2 linked regions of the Aminivibrio sp. genome follow. The main gene of each other region encodes a partner of the protein of the gene in region 2 in a complex. Links are inferred from orthologs where the notes say so. Each region holds a gene or a part of one and is shown on either strand. Other genes may lie near its edges.

Region 1 (3,662 bases), on a different replicon or contig from region 2:
GAGTAGTTCGGGCCATCATGGAGCTCGGCGGAGTGAAGGACGTGGTGACCAAGGTCATCGGCCGGACCTCCAATGCAATCAACGTGGCCTGGGCGACCATGCAGGCTCTCGAAGAGATGCGGACCCCCGACGAAATTCTTCGGCTCAGGGGCAAGAAAACCCCCGAAGCCGCGGCGGAGTAGGAGGCATTCTCATGGCGAAGCTTAGAATCACTTGGAAGAGGAGTTCCATCGGCAGGCCCGAGGTCCAGAAGCGGACCGTCCGTGCCCTTGGCCTCACCAAACTCAACCAGACAGTAGAACACGACGACACTCCCCAGATCCGCGGCATGGTCAACAAGGTCAGCCACTTGGTGGAATGTGTTGCCGTGGAGAATGAGGGAGGGACACTCCATGAGCTTGCATGAACTGAGCCCTGCACCCGGCGCCAGGAGCAAGAGCAAGAAAAGGCTCGGTCAGGGTATCGGAAGCGGAACTGGTAAAACGGCGGGAAAGGGCAACAAGGGACAGAAGGCCAGGAGCGGCGGCGGAGTACGGCCGGGCTTCGAGGGCGGACAGATGCCCATGATGCGCCGCATCCCCAAGAAGGGTTTCAACAACGCGAGATTCGCCAAGGAATTCCAGATCGTCAACGTTGAATCCCTTGCCTCCAGGTTTGAAGCGGGGGAGACGGTGGGCTTCTCCGAGATGTATGCAGCGCGCCTCGTCCAGAAGGACAACATCCCTGTGAAAGTACTTGCCTCGGGTGAAATTGACAAGGCGCTTACTGTGCGGGCCCAGGCGTTCAGCGCCCAGGCAAAAGCGAAGATCGAAGCAGCGGGTGGGAAGGCCGAGGTGATCTGAGTGATCGATTCCTTCCGGGATGCCTTCAGACTGCCTGACCTGAAAAGAAGAATACTCTTCTCCCTCGGTGTGCTGTTCGTTTTCCGCTTGGGGGCCCACGTCCCGACGCCCGGGATCGACGCTGAGGCTATGTCCCGTCTGTTCGACGGCGGGGGAGTTCTCGGTTTTCTCGACATATTCGCGGGCGGCGCGCTGAGGCGGTTCAGTATCTTCGCGCTCGGCGTCGCCCCGTACATCAACGCGAGCATCGTCATGCAGCTGCTTGTGGTCATCTTCCCCACACTGGAAAAGATGCAGAAGGAAGGAGAGGACGGCAGAAAAAAGATCGTCCAGTGGACGCGCTACGCCGCCGTCCTCTTCGCTCTGGTTCAGGCGGTGGGCATGACCTTCTGGCTTCGCAGTCTCGGTATTTTCAGCGGTCATCTTTTCGACGGAATCGTGGTGGTATCTACAGTCACGGCGGGATCCATAGCCGTCATGTGGCTCGGTGAGGAAATCTCCGACCACGGTATCGGCAACGGCATCTCGCTCCTTATTTTCGCCGGTATCGTGGCCAGGGTTCCCGAGGCCGTTATCCAGAGCTGGAAAATGCTCATGCTCGGCGAAATGAACGCTCTCGTCCTCTTTCTCGCCCTTTTGCTCATGGTGGGCGTCATTGCGGGATGCATCGTGTTGCAGGAAGGCCAGAGACGGCTTCCCGTGCAATACGCGAAACGTGTGGTAGGCAACAAGATCTACGGCGGACAGAGCACCTTCATTCCCCTGAAGGTCAACCAGGCGGGGGTCATCCCCATCATTTTCGCCTCGTCGGTGCTCCTGTTCCCCTACTCTGTGGCGAAGTTCTTCTCTGGCGACATCGCCCTGTTCTTCCAGAACATCTTCGCCCCGGGAAGTTTTGTGTATACCATTTTATACGTGGCGCTCATCATCTTCTTCTCCTACTTCTACACCGCCGTGGTGTTCAACCCTTCGGACGTGGCGAACAACATGAAGAAGTACGGCGGCTTCATTCTCGGAATCCGGCCGGGCAAGCCCACGTCGGATTACATCGAGAAAGTGATGAGCAGAATCACTCTCGGCGGCGCGTTTTTCCTCGCCGGGGTGGCCCTCGTTCCGAACATCATGACCCAGTTCATGGGGATCAACAGCTTCTACTTCGGCGGAACGGCGGTACTCATCGTCGTCGGCGTTGCTCTCGACACTGTTCACCAGATTGAGGGGCAGCTGCTTATGCGGCACTATGAGGGAATTCTCAAGCGCAAGGACAAAGCCGGCGGACTACTTCGCTTTTAAGGAGAAGGACAATGCGCATAATTCTTCTTGGCTCACCAGGGGCAGGTAAAGGAACACTCGCGGCGGAAATGAGCAAGAAATATTCTGTAGCGCATATCTCCACCGGGGACATTTTTCGCGAAAACGTGAAGAACAACACTCCGTTGGGCAGGGAAGCGCGGTACTACATGGACGCGGGCAAGCTCGTGCCGGACGACATCGTCAACGCAATGATGGAGGACAGGCTTCGGGAGCCCGACTGCGAGAAGGGATTCATCCTCGACGGTTTTCCACGGACGGTTCCCCAGGCGAAAGCCCTGGAGAAGATCCTGGAAGATTTGCATCTCAGCCTCGACGGAGTGGTGTTCCTTGACGTCGATGAAGAGACAGTGGTCAAGCGCCTCTCGGGGCGCAGAACATGCCGCTCCTGCGGAGCGATCTACAATGTGGCGTTCAGGCCGTCGGCAAAGGGAGACCGTTGCGAGAAGTGCGGCGGAGAACTTTACCAGCGGGAAGATGACAGTGAAGAAGTCATAAGGAAAAGGCTGAAGGTGTTTTATGACCAGACCGCGCCGGTGATATCCTACTACGAGGGGAAAAATATGTTTGTGAGGCTACGCTCGGCACGGAACAGCCATTCACTTCTCGAGGAACTCGAAGCGGCATTCGGCGGTACGGAATGATAACGCTGAAAAAAGAACCGGAACTTGTTTTTATGCGGAAAGCGGGAAAGATTGTTGCCGACGTGCTCGACATGATCGGCGGGATAGTTCGCCCCGGAACGACCACCGCCGAGATTGACCGGGCGGCCGAGGATCTCATCCTTAAGGCCGGGGCGACCCCCGCTTTCAAGGGATACCGGGTTCCCGGAATTCCTTCGCCCTTTCCCGGGGCCGTGTGCGCTTCCATTAACAGGGAAGTGGTTCATGGAATTCCGAGCAGAGACCGCCGCCTTGAAGAAGGCGACATCATCAGCATCGATGTCGGCGCCTGCTACTCCGGGTACTTTGGGGACGCAGCCTGCACCTACCCCGTCGGCCGGGTGAATGCCGTCCGACGGAAGCTTCTCGACGTTACCCGAGGAAGCCTTGAGAAGGCGATATCCGTGGCGAAAGCCGGAAAAACCCTGGGCGACATCGGATATGCCGTCGAGAGCTTCATCACTCCTCACGGCTTTGGTCTCGTACGGGATTACTCGGGGCACGGAATAGGCTCCCGTCTTCACGAACCGCCCCAGATACCCAACTACGGGCGTCCGGGACGGGGAATAACACTCAAAGCGGGAATGACTTTGGCCATCGAGCCTATGGTGTTGGCCGGCGCAGAAGAAGTCGAAGTCGGCCGTGACCAGTGGGTGGTCATGACGGTGGACGGCTCCGATGCCGCTCATTTCGAAAAATCGGTTCTCATCCGAGATGGAGAGCCGGAAATTCTTACTCCGTGGACATGGGCCTGAATGAGCTTCCCGACGGCAGCCTGTGCAGAATCGGTCAAGTTGTTCGATCCCGTAAAGGAAAAGATGTCGGCAGATGGTATGTGATCGTCGGA
Region 2 (7,465 bases):
CTGCTCCAGATCGCAGTAGAACGGGGAAATTCCGGAGATGTTGAGCTCCACCACGGGGCGGATCACCGCCGCTTCAGGCGCTGGAGAGGATGGGTCGAAAGGGTGGGCGGTCAGCCAGTGAATCCTGCTCTCCCAGCCGGCCTTCCGGATCCAGCGGTGCAGAAGAAGGACCTTCTCCCAGTCGGTCCAGGGCCCTTCGCCGGGGATGTCCGGCCGGACGAAAGAGGGAGGGAATCCCTGGGCGAACCCCGGCGCACGGTTCATCCATTCGATAAGCCCCTGTCCCGCCTTCAGCCCATTGGCCTGATCAAGAATATTCCGCACCGCCGCGGGGGGCTGGGGCACAAGAAGGCTCTCCAGGGAGCCCAGGTACCTCGCCAAGGCGTCCGTCCCCTTCCGGGTGCTGAAGGAGAGAAAGGCGCGGTCGTCGCTTTTGAGGGTTCTTCCGCTCCATGGGGGACTGTTCAGCACCTGCCAGGTGTACCGCTCTCCGCCGGCGGCCTTCTCCCTCCGGGGTTCGCCCGCTCCTTCGGAGACAACGGAAAGCTCCATTCCGGCGGGAACATTCACGGCGACCCTCTGCTCCCAGAGGGGCAGCGTCTCGTTGATCCACAGGAAATCCTCCACGGCGAACCGCTTCGGGAGGGCTTCCCGCAGGGAAAGAACGATGATGAACTCGTCCTCGATATCGGGAAAAAGAACCTCGGTGAAGGCGATGCCGTTCACCTGCCCCCTCCTCGGGGGAACAGGGCTGAGAATCCGTCCCGACCCGGGGTCGTAGAGCGCGGCGGAGAGAATCTCGGCGGTTCCTCCCTCGTGAACGGGAATGCTCCACCGGGTCCAGCGGTCGTCGATGCCGCGCCGGGCAAGAATGACCATGGTGGTCTTCCGGGTCATGGAGCCGTCGGCTCCGAGGGAATACTCCAAGTCCTTCAGCCAGATCACCCCATCGCTCCCGGGATAGTCGGAGAAGTGGGGGCATTCCTGAATCATCCTGGGGATATTCAGCGCAGGGCCGGCGCCATAGGCAACGGTCCCTCCCGCGAAGAAAAACGCCAAAAGAAGAGCCGCAATAAACGGGACAGCTCCCGGGCAGGCACTTCTGATCTTCATTGTCATGCTTCCATCCCCTTTCCCGCGCCCGGACCTACTTTCCGGCGCCGCAGCAATACTTGTATTTTTTTCCGCTGCCGCACGGGCAGGGATCGTTCCGTCCCACCTTGGGGCCTTTTCGCACCGGCTTCCGGGGCCCCTCTCCAGCCGGTGCGGGCCGTTCGGCGCTCCCGCCGCTGAAGGGAAGGACGAACTCCCGGCTCTCCCTCAGTTCCGCGGATCTGCCCCTGCCCGTGTCGGACACCACCCGCACCCTGAAGACGAGTTCCGCCACCGATTCCCTGACCCGCTCCATCATTTCCTGGAACAGGTTGTAGGATTCGAACTGGTACTCCAGGAGGGGGTCCTTCTGGCCGATGGCCCTGAGTCCGATTCCCCGGCGCAGCTCGTCCATGGCCAGCAGGTGATCCTTCCAGCCGTTGTCCAGGGTGTGGAGGATGAGAAACCGCAGAAGATCTCCTCCCTCCTCACCGAAGGTTTCTACCTTGCTGAGGAAGCGGCCCCGGATCTCCTCCTTCAAGCCGTCTTTCCGGCCGAGCATGTCTCTGGGGTTGTCCACTCCCTCGAGATGCCCCTCGAGCCCCGGACCGAATATGGCCTTCAGCCTGGCCTGGGCCCGTACCGGATCGGACTCCCCTTCCTCGGGGAAGTACTTCTCGAGGATATCCTCCACCACGCCGTCGATCACTTCCCAGACGCGGTCCACGATGCCGTCGTCCGAGAGAATCTGCTGCCTCTCGGCATAGACGGCCTCCCGCTGCCGGTTCATCACGTTGTCGTAGGCGAGGAGCTGCTTCCGTATGTCGAAGTGCATCTCCTCCACCTTTTTCTGGGCGGAGGCGATGGCCCTGGTAAGAAGGGGGTGTTCGATGGACTCCCCCTCCTCCATCCCCAGCTTCTCCATCAGCCCCTGGATCCTCTCCGAACCGAAGAGGCGAAGGAGATCGTCCTCAAGGGAGAGGTAGAACCGGCTCGAACCGGGATCCCCCTGCCGCCCGGCCCGTCCCCGGAGCTGGTTGTCGATCCTCCGGGCCTCGTGGCGCTCCGTGCCGATGATCTTCAGTCCGCCGAGCTCCTTTACCCGCTCCCGCTCCGCGCGGCACTGCTCCCGGAATTTCTCCAGGAGAGAGGCGTAGACCTCCTGTTCCTTCGAGGGGTCGCGATTCTCCGACCTGAGAGCTTCCTTGGCCAGGAACTCGGGATTGCCGCCGAGAAGGATGTCCGTTCCGCGGCCCGCCATGTTCGTGGCCACAGTGACTGCCCCGAGATGGCCGGCCTGGGCCACGATCTGGGCTTCCCTCTCGTGGTGCTTGGCGTTCAGCACCTGGTGGGGGACCTTCCGGGACTTCAGGAGTTTGCTGATCCTCTCGGAGTTTTCGATGGAGGTGGTGCCCACGAGGACCGGGCAGCCCAGGGAGTGAGACTCCTGTATCTCGTCGGCCACGGCGGCGAACTTTTCGGCCACCGTGCGGTAGATGACGTCGGGATAGTCGTTCCTGATCATGTCCACGTTGGTGGGGACCACGATGACCTCGAGACCGTAGATTTCCTTGAACTCCTCGGCCTCGGTGGCGGCGGTTCCCGTCATGCCCGCCAGTTTGCGGTACATGCGGAAATAATTCTGCAGGGTGATGGTGGCAAGGGTCTGGCTCTCCCTGCCCACCTTGACTCCCTCCTTGGCCTCAATGGCCTGGTGGAGTCCGTCGGAGTACCGCCGTCCCATCATGAGCCTGCCGGTGAATTCGTCGACGATGAGAATCTCCCCGTCTTTGACCACGTAATGGACGTCCTTCTGGAAGAGAACGTGGGCTTTGAGGGCCTGGACTATCCTGTGGGCCAGGTCCGAGTGGGCGGCGTCGGAGAAGAGATCCGGCATCTTCAGAAGTTCCTCGCACCTGGCGATGCCCTCTTCCGTCATAACCACGTTCCGTTCCTTCTCGTCCTTTTCGTAGTCCCGACCCTCCCGGAGCTGCCGGGCCACCCGGTCGGACAGGGTGTACATATCCACGTTGTCGTCGGAGGGGCCGGAGATGATCAGCGGGGTCCGCGCCTCGTCTATGAGGATGGAGTCCACCTCGTCCACGATGCAGTAGGAATGTCCCCGCTGGACGATGTGGTCCTCCGAAGTGGCCATGTTGTCCCTAAGGTAGTCGAAGCCGAATTCGCTGTTCGTTCCGTAGGTGATGTCCGCCCTGTAGGCAGCGAACCGCTCCGCCTGGTCCATGTAGGCGTAGATGACGCCGACCGTGAGGCCGAGAAAGGAGTAAATGGGCCCCATCCATTCGGCATCCCGGCGGGCGAGATAGTCGTTCACCGTCACCACGTGGACGCCTTTGCCGGAGAGGGCATTGAGCACCACCGCCAGGGTGGCTACCAGCGTCTTGCCTTCACCGGTCTTCATCTCCGTGATTTTTCCCTCGTGGAGGGCCATTCCGCCCATGAGCTGGACATCGAAGTGGCGGAGCCCGATGGTCCGCTTCGAGACCTCCCTGACTACGGCAAAAACCTCGGGAAGAAGATCGTCGGGGGATTCGCCGCTTTCAAGGCGCCGTCTGAACTCCGGCCCCTTGTTCCTGAGTTCTTCGTCCGACAGGGCCGCTGTTTCGGGCTCGAGGCGGTTGATCTCATCCGCCTTTTCCCTGTAGCGTTTGAGCGCCCGGTCATTGGGATCGAGGCCCAGGACTTTTTTCAGTTTATCGAGCATTACGTCACCTCAAATGAAAGATCGGCCGCGGGGTGAACTTTCCCACGGCAGTTCACACCAGGACATTATATGCTCCGGGAGTGCACGGGGTCAAAGTATTTCGGCGGAAAAAGGACAGAAGGACGTTCAGTCTGTGAAGAGTTTCTTGCCCTTGACGAGGTAGTCCATGCCGGACCAGACGGTGAGGATCATGGCGACCCACATGAACTGGATGCCGAAAGGAAGATTGAAAATGAGCATGGAGATGGCCACGATCTGGAATACCGTCTTGACCTTGCCTCCCCTGGAGGCGGCGATGACAACCCCTTCGGCGGCGGCGACCATGCGGACGCCGGTGACGACGAGATCCCGTGAGAGGATCACCACCACTATCCACGCCGGAATGCGCTGGAGCTCCACCAGGGAGACGAGGGCGGCCATGACGAGAACCTTGTCGGCCACGGGGTCGATGAACTTGCCCAGGTTGGTCACCATGCCCTTTTTCCTGGCGATGTAGCCGTCTGCGGTATCGGTGAGAGCGGCAAGGATGAAGACCGTCCCTGCGAGAATGTCCCCGAAAGTCACCCGCAGTTCGAGCTCTTCCACGATATACACCGGGTAGGTAAACTTGAAGGTAAGAAAGATAAGCACCAAGGGAGCAAGAAAGACCCTCAGAAGACTCAATATGTTGGGAATATTCCAAGCACTCTTCCTCACGGGCATACCCTCCTTGTGACGGCATTTCGCCTCACAGTCTAGTATAGGAAGCTGAAAAGGACAACGGGCCTTTCCCCCCTCAATCAGCAGGTTTTTCAGGTAGCGGGAGTGTCGCCGGTCTTCGTCCTGCCGGCGGCACTCCCGCTGTTTCCATCCTCTGCGGGCCGCTGTTCCCGGTCCGGCGTTCCTTGCAGGCTGTCAGCCGCCGAGGTAGGCTTCCTTCACCCTGCTGTCCTTGAGCAGATCCTCTCCCCTGCCCTCGAGGACGATGGATCCCACCTCAAGGATATAGGCGTAAGATGCGATCTTGAGCGCCGCGAAGGCGTTTTGCTCCACCAGCAGGACGGTCTTGCCCTGGGCATTGATCTCCCCGATGATGTCAAAGACTTCCTTGACGAGAAGAGGGGCGAGCCCAAGGGAGGGTTCGTCGAGCATCACCAGGTGAGGCCGGCTCATGAGGGCCCGGCCCACGGCGAGCATCTGCTGCTCTCCTCCGGAAAGGGTTCCCCCTTTCTGCCAGGACCGTTCCTTCAGCCGGGGAAACAGTTCGTACACATGGTCCCGGTCACGCTCCACCCCGTCCCTGTCGTTTCTGATGAAGGCACCGAGCTGAAGGTTCTCCTCCACTGTAAGGTGGGGCAAAATCCGCCGCCCTTCTGGGCTCATGGCGATTCCAAGCTTGACCATCTCCTCGGGGGCCTTCCCGACAAGGTTTATAGGTTCCCCTTCAGGCGGGGTGTAGACAATCTTCCCCTTGACGCTCCTCACCAGCCCCGCCACGGCGCGGATGGTGCTGCTCTTTCCCGCCCCGTTGGCACCGATGAGGGTGACGATGCTCCCCTGCGGGATGGAGAGGGAAATTCCCTTGACGGCATGAATGGCCCCGTAGTATACGTTGAGGTCTTCAATTTTCAGCATATTTCACGTACTCCTCTCCGAGGTAGGCCACGATGACTCTCTGGTCCGACTGGATTTCGTCGGGGCCGCCTTCGGCGATTTTCACGCCGTAGTCGAGAACCCAGATGTATTCGCAGACTCCCATGACCACCTTCATGTCGTGTTCGATGAGAAGGATGGTGATGCCGAACCGTTCCCTTATGTTCCGGATGAACTGCATCAGTTCCCGGGATTCCTGGGGGTTCATTCCCGCGGCGGGCTCGTCCAGAAGGAGAAATTTCGGATCCGTGGCGAGAGCCCTGGCGATCTCCAGCCGCCGCTGGGCGCCGTAGGGCAGGGAGGCCGAGTTTTCGTCAGCATACCTGAGCAGGCCCACCGATTCGAGAAGGTTCATGGATTTTTTCCGAATTTCCTCCTCCTCCCTGCGGAAAAGGGGAAGCCCAAGGGGGGCCATCCACCACTTCGCCTTCCTGCGGACGTGGCATCCTATCATCACGTTCTCAAGGACCGTTTCATTGGAGAAGAGGCGGATATTCTGGAACGTCCGGGAGATCCCCGCCCGGCACACCATGTGGGGAGGAATACCGGTGATGTCCCTGCCGTCGAAGAGAACCCGACCCTCCGTGGGTTTGTAGAAGCCGGTCACGATATTGAATACCGTGGTCTTGCCCGCCCCGTTGGGACCTATCAGCCCCACGATCGAACCCCGGGGGACGTCGATGGTGAAATCCCTGACGGCGGTCAGTCCGCCGAACTTCATGGTCACGTTTTCCATGCGGAGTATGGGCTCCTGGGTCGTCATTTCGCTTCACCGCCCCGGGCGGAACGGCCGAACAGCCGGTTCCAGCTTATTTCCCTCATGCCCATGATACCCTCGCTGCGGAAAAGAATGATGAGGATGAGCGAGAGGGAGAAGATGACCATTCTCATCCCCGGAATGCCCGGTATTTCGAAGTCTCCTATTACCAGGGGGTTTTCCACGATCCTGAGCCATTCGAGGAGCACCGTGATAACCACGCTCCCGATCAGACTGCCCGTGATGGAGCCGAGCCCTCCTGCCACGGTGATCATCAGCACGTTGAAGGTCAGGGTGAAGACAAACATCTTCGGGTCGATGGTGGTGACGAGGCTGCCCATGAGGGCGCCGCCCACGCCGGCGAAAAATGCGCCGATAGAGAAGGAGACCACCCTGTAGAAAAAGGTGTTGATGCCCATGTTCTTTGCGGCGATCTCGTCGTCCCGGATGGCCTTGAGCACGTTGCCGAAGTTGCTGTTGACGAGCCTGATGATGAAGAAGAGGGTCAGAAGGAGCCACCCGTAATTCCACCAGAGGTTCGCATAGTTGGGAATGCCCTTGATCCCCAGGGCGCCGTTGGTGATGAAGCTGAGGTTCGTGAGGACCACCCGGATTATCTCGGCGAAGCCCAGGGTGGCGATGCCGAGGTAGTCGCCGCCCAGGCGCAGCACCGGGATGGCGATGAGCAGGCCGCAAAGGGCAGCTATGATCCCCGCCAGGAGCACCGCCACAAAGAAGGGTGCCTGGATCACCGACAGGGGCCAGATGAGAGGCTCGAGGATCCACATGGTCTCCTTCTGGGCAGGGGTCAGGATGAGCAGGGCGCACACGTAGGCACCTATGGCCATGAAGCCTGCGTGGCCGAGGGAAAACATGCCGGTGAAGCCGTAGATCAGGTTCAGGCTGAGGGCGAGGATGGCGTTTACGGCAATCAGGTTGAGCACCTGGATCTTGTAGCCGTCCAGGTTTCCCTGGGCCCACCAGATGAACGCCCCGATACCCGCGATGGCCACGCCGTTGAGGATGAGGTTTCTCGTCCGGGTATTCATATCTTGTCCTCCAGCTTCTCTCCCATGAGCCCTGTGGGCTTCATGAGCAGAATGATGATGAGGAGTACGAAGGCGAAAGCGTCACGGTATCCCGACAGGGTGGGGAAAAAGGCGACCGCCATGATTTCGATGACGCCGAGGAACATTCCGCCGATCACCGCCCCCTGGATGGAGCCGATGCCGCCGAAAACGGCGGCGATGAAGGCTTTC

What was found. Proteins that work in one complex are often made in the same cells at the same time.
Region 1: the proteins of secA (region 2) and secY are in contact, whole or in part, in a crystal structure (PDB 3DIN), measured with the Thermotoga maritima proteins. The link is inferred for Aminivibrio sp. from one-to-one orthologs. Residues at the interface, in WP_004082002.1 of Thermotoga maritima: Glu261, Ala262, Arg263, Lys300, Ala301, Arg302, Thr303, Ile304, Ile305, Leu323, Tyr324, Asp325, Pro326, Val329, Ser330, Tyr333, Ile336, Lys340, Phe345, Val349, Glu363, Phe364, Tyr374, Ser375, Gly376, Gly377, Glu393, Ile395, Thr482, Ser483; in WP_004081795.1 of Thermotoga maritima: Glu108, Gly109, Glu110, Glu111, Ala236, Glu237, Arg238, Arg239, Ile240, Thr241, Ile242, Gln243, Tyr244, Ala245, Arg246, Arg247, Val248, Thr249, Gly250, Arg251, Arg252, Val253, Tyr254, Gly256, Ala257, Ser258, Thr259, Tyr260, Leu261, Pro262.

The regions. Positions count from the first base shown.
Region 1 is NZ_JAESIH010000048.1:36,277-39,938, reverse strand. What follows is about bases 1-2,988. They hold secY (preprotein translocase subunit SecY), read left to right. Parts: upstream 1-842; coding sequence 843-2,135; downstream 2,136-2,988. Other genes in these bases: map (type I methionyl aminopeptidase), read left to right, coding at 2,794-2,988; JMJ95_RS07405 (adenylate kinase), read left to right, coding at 2,147-2,797; rplO (50S ribosomal protein L15), read left to right, coding at 393-842; rpmD (50S ribosomal protein L30), read left to right, coding at 194-406; rpsE (30S ribosomal protein S5), read left to right, coding at 1-182. Also shown: more of map, read left to right, coding at 2,989-3,570. UniProt on the Escherichia coli protein: The central subunit of the protein translocation channel SecYEG. Consists of two halves formed by TMs 1-5 and 6-10.
Region 2 is NZ_JAESIH010000031.1:25,886-33,350, forward strand. Bases 948-4,176 are described here. They hold secA (preprotein translocase subunit SecA), read right to left. Parts: upstream 3,818-4,176; coding sequence 1,148-3,817; downstream 948-1,147. Other genes in these bases: JMJ95_RS03465 (hypothetical protein), read right to left, coding at 948-1,119; pgsA (CDP-diacylglycerol--glycerol-3-phosphate 3-phosphatidyltransferase), read right to left, coding at 3,944-4,176. In the rest of the region: more of JMJ95_RS03465, read right to left, coding at 1-947; more of pgsA, read right to left, coding at 4,177-4,519; JMJ95_RS03480 (ABC transporter ATP-binding protein), read right to left, coding at 4,712-5,431; JMJ95_RS03485 (ABC transporter ATP-binding protein), read right to left, coding at 5,418-6,212; JMJ95_RS03490 (branched-chain amino acid ABC transporter permease), read right to left, coding at 6,209-7,255; JMJ95_RS03495 (branched-chain amino acid ABC transporter permease), read right to left, coding at 7,252-7,465. UniProt on the Escherichia coli protein: Required for protein export, interacts with the SecYEG preprotein conducting channel.